DNA from 2 places in the Paenibacillus sp. FSL M7-0802 genome. Region 2 is predicted to be linked to the other one. Evidence: riboswitches for the same ligand, from Rfam matches in the RefSeq annotation. Region 2 holds a riboswitch; the other holds the start of a gene.
The links. A riboswitch is a leader RNA that binds a small molecule or an ion and turns the genes downstream of it on or off. The one in region 2 is predicted to bind glycine.
Positions count from the first base shown of each region.

Region 1: another riboswitch for glycine. It lies ahead of sdaAB (L-serine ammonia-lyase, iron-sulfur-dependent subunit beta); the one in region 2 lies ahead of MHB54_RS19415 (alanine/glycine:cation symporter family protein).

Region 1 covers NZ_JBBOSD010000001.1:2,331,598-2,333,800, forward strand. The annotation lists gene MHB54_RS10895 (DUF6359 domain-containing protein) at 1-805, opposite strand, end outside; glycine riboswitch at 1,020-1,135, shown strand; gene sdaAB (L-serine ammonia-lyase, iron-sulfur-dependent subunit beta) at 1,345-2,034, shown strand; gene sdaAA (L-serine ammonia-lyase, iron-sulfur-dependent, subunit alpha) at 2,024-2,203, shown strand, end outside.
Region 2 covers NZ_JBBOSD010000001.1:4,209,488-4,211,690, reverse strand. The annotation lists gene MHB54_RS19415 (alanine/glycine:cation symporter family protein) at 1-1,147, opposite strand, end outside; glycine riboswitch at 1,307-1,401, opposite strand; glycine riboswitch at 1,420-1,496, opposite strand; gene MHB54_RS19410 (glycoside hydrolase family 1 protein) at 1,669-2,203, opposite strand, start outside.

The DNA.
Region 1 (2,203 bases), 1.9 Mb from region 2:
TGAAGAAGACGCTCCCCCCGCTATTCACGTATTGCAGCAGGGCAGCCTGCTCGGATGCCTTAAAGGCAACATTCGCTTCACCAATAATGAACACATCATATTGGCGCAACTTATCATATGTTATAGCCTGCTCTCCATAAGTAAAAGGAATGGGACGATTCAATTGGTCTACCGTAAAGCCTACATTACGCAGTCCATTGGCAAAGTCGGAGAAGGCGCCTTCAATGACCCAATCTGCTGCACCAGCGGTCTGTGCGTGCGTATTATCGAACAGCACCTTTTTGCCTTTTCCATCCGGCAGTGTAGTACCGGGTTGACCCGGGTTGCCAGGTTCGCCTGGTTCCCCCGGCTCGCTTCCGCTCACCAGTTCAACAGCGCTTGGGCTTTTCACTCCACCAAAATTATTGTAGGCGCCGAGTGTACCCGTCACACGAATTTTGCTGCCGATCAGCTCAGGATGGCCTGATAGCCCATATTGCCCTCTGTACGCTGAAGTCAGCTGTACATCCAACAGATTAGACGTATTACGTTCATTTGCCTGATCGGCAATCAGTACGTTAAAATCATTCGCGAACGGGGAAGAAAAGTTAGCCGTTTTCGATCCGGTAGCATGTCCGACGATGTAACCTTCCACCGTCACCGTACCTCCACTGCTTTGGCGCTGAAGTGCTTCGGCTACTGTCAATGCTCCCTCCGCCTTGACCTGACCGAATGGAACGAAGATCCCAATCAGCAGTGATACGATCGCTGCTAGATGCAACATCCCTTTTAAGCGTGAACCTGTGAATCGCAAGCCTTTTACCATACGTCAATATCCCTCCTATGATTTCCATAAATATACTTGTCCTTTATCAGATTAGCCGCCAATCTTCTAATTCCTTCCTGGTTTCATCCATAATTATGTAAATTTTAATCTTTTTTATTGGAAACGCACCTGTTTATGTAAAAATTAAACCTGTGATTGACACCGAGCACGGCATACATTACGCTAAGGAAGACATGTAGAACGGTATACGCGAATGAAGATGACGGGAGAGTCTGTCCAGGGAGCCTACACTCTGGCGGCACCGAAGGAGCAAGACGTCAGCACCCGGCTGACGGATAATCTCTCAGGTCCATGTATCGTCATCTGACGCAACTCTGGAGAGAGCGCAAGCCACCCAAGGGGTAAGGCGGTAAGAACACCGCACGAAACTCTCAGGTAACGAGGACAGAGATAAGGGAAACTTCCTTATCCTGTCCTTTTTTGTGCTCACATTGTGCGTCAGCATTAGGAACCGTTAACCGCGCAAAGACGCGGAAATACCATATAGTATGGTATTAGAACATACAGGGGGCCACACCATGCGTTTCAAAGATGTATTTTCTATTATCGGTCCGGCCATGACCGGACCTTCCAGTTCACACACCGCAGGCGCGGTGCGGCTTGCACGCGTTGCCCGGCACTGGCTCGGGACGCAGCCTGACCGTGCCCGCATGACGCTGTACGGCTCCTTTGCCGACACGTATAAAGGACACGGTACAGACCTGGCGCTCATCGCAGGGCTGCTTAATTACGATACGGACGATCACCGGATTCCGGATGCCGAGCAATGGGCAGAGCAAGCCGGGATGGCCGTGGAATTCGCCGTCAGCGGACTCCCCGCGCCTCATCCGAACACTGTCCGTTTCGAGCTGTGGAAGGGCGAGGATCAGCGCACACTGTTGGGCTCCTCCATCGGCGGCGGCAGCATCCATGTCCAGCAGCTTAACGAATTCCGGGTCAATCTGACCGGGGAGCTGCCTACGCTGGTGCTTCTCCACTCGGATAAGCCCGGTACATTGGGCGCGATAACTTCAGCGCTGGGCGCGGCCCACATTAACATTGCCTATATGCACGTAGATCGCAAAGGCCGGGATGGTGAAGCACTCACCGCCATTGAAACGGACAGTTCTGCTCCAGCTGAACTGATTGCGGAACTGCGTTCTTTACCTCATATGTATGAAATTAAGATGATTAATTTGAAAAAAGGAGCTGAATCCGATGCGGTTTAGCCATCTGCATGAAATCAGCGCTTTATGCGCTGAAGAATCCACCACAATTGGCCGCTTGATGATTCAAGAGCAGGTACAAGAGACGAATACAACGGAGGAAGAAATCTTTCGCCAAATGTCTGATTATTATGAAGTCATGAAGGAAGCCGTTCATCGCGGTCAAACACAA
Region 2 (2,203 bases):
ACTTGACCCCAAGCAAATATTCAACACAGCGTTCCCCGTAATAGTTCCAGCCGAGCATGGTGGTGAACGCGAACATAATCAGAATGATTGTGAGCAGTTCTGCCCCCAGCGGGAATGCGCTGGAAAATGCTTGCTGAGTCATCAGGCCCGCATCGGTAGGCCCGCTCCACACACCACTAACCAGTAGCGTCAACCCGGTCATCACACAAATAACCATCGTATCAATAAACACGCCTGTCATGGAAATTAGCCCTTGCTCCGCAGGCCATTTGGTTTTGGCAGCTGCGGCTGCAATCGGTGCGCTTCCCAATCCGGCCTCATTGGCAAAAATACCTCTGGCTACCCCACTTCGCATCGCCAGCATAATCGTAGCTCCGGCAAATCCGCCCGTTGCAGATGTAGTTGAAAATGCCGAATGGAGCACCAGCGCAATTGCGGCAGGTAGTTGGTCAGCAAACCGAATCAGTACGATGAGACAGATCAGTACGTACAAGCCTGTTTTAAAAGGAACGACCTTCGTCGATACCTTGGCAATGCTTTTGAGTCCTCCAATAGTAACAAGTCCTGTAAGGATAGCAATAATCAGTGCCGTTACAATGGGCGGAACGCCAAAACTGTTTTCGGTCGAAGATACAATCGCTTTGACCTGCGGAAACGTTCCAATCCCGAACAACGCTACCAGCATGCCCGAAAAAGCAAACAGCATCGCCAGCGGTTTAAAACGGCGTCCCAGACCTTTCTCAATATAATACATCGGGCCGCCGGAAAATTGCCCATTCCGATCCTTCACCCGGTATTTTACCGCAAGTACACCTTCCGCATATTTCGTCGCCATCCCAAAAAAGGCTGCAACGACCATCCAGAACAAGGCACCCGGCCCGCCCAGCTTAATGGCTGTCGCTACGCCGACAATACTTCCTGTGCCAACTGTAGCCGCCAACGCTGTACTCAAAGCCGCAAAACTACTTACATCCCCGCTACCTTCATTCGGGGCCTTACCGATCAGCTTGATCGCCAGGGGCAGGCGGAATACCTGCAGCATCTTCAAACGTATGGTCAGCCACAACCCCGTTCCCATGACAAGAATGATGAGAGGCGCCCCCCATATCCAACTGCTAATCGCTTCTAACACATGTACCAAATTCATTTCAACCCGCTCCTCCAGCATATTAGAAAACAAAAAAGAGTCAAATCCGCTGATTCGACTCCTGGAGAGGTTAAAGGCACGAAAAAATACAACCATCTTGCGCAGGTTTCTGCCTCTAATAGCTTATAAAAAAGCCTAGGGCATTCCCTGTCACAGGTTATTCGCGTCTCTGTCCTTTTGCCTGAGAGTTTAAGCAGATGTTCTCTGCGGTGCACCTTCGGCGCCCAATTAAGGGTCTCTCCAGAGTTCTGTCCGTTTACGGTCCCCGCTTGTTGCTGTAATCAGCCTAAGCACCTGAGAGTTTTGCCCCTTCGGTCGGAACTTTCGTTCCATCTCCCGCAAACATCAACCAGACATATGAAATTTTTATTTATTATACAGAAAACTTTCAGCTTATTACAAGTGAAAAGTTTGTGAAGCCCTCTGAAATAAATATTATTATTATGTCTATCAAAAAAGCGGGTACAGCAGATTGCATCCTTAGGATGTCCTCTGCTATACCCGCCCGAGAAAATTTGGAATTACAATTCTTCACCATTGGTTGCTATCACATTTTTATACCAGTTAAATGAGTCCTTTTTGGAGCGTTTGAGCGTTCCGTTACCGTCATCATCCAGATCGACGTAAATAAATCCGTAGCGCTTGGACATTTCGGAAGTAGACATGCTCACAAGGTCGATAGGACCCCAGCTGGTGTAACCAATCAGATCAACACCGTCGGCAATCGCTTCCTTCATCTGAACAATATGCTGACGCAAGTAATCAATACGATATGTGTCATGCACAGAACCGTCTTCTTCCACCTTATCATACGCACCCAAACCATTTTCCACGATGAACAGCGGCTTTTGGTAGCGGTCATAAAACGTGTTCAGCGTAACACGCAGGCCGATCGGATCGATCTGCCATCCCCAGTCAGAGGACTGTAAATATGGATTTTTCACGCCGCCAATCAGGTTTCCTGCTGCTTTCTCGCCTTCTGGACCTGCAGATACGGTCAAGGTCATGTAGTAGCTGAATGAGATATAATCGACCGTGTTATTTTTTAAAATTTCG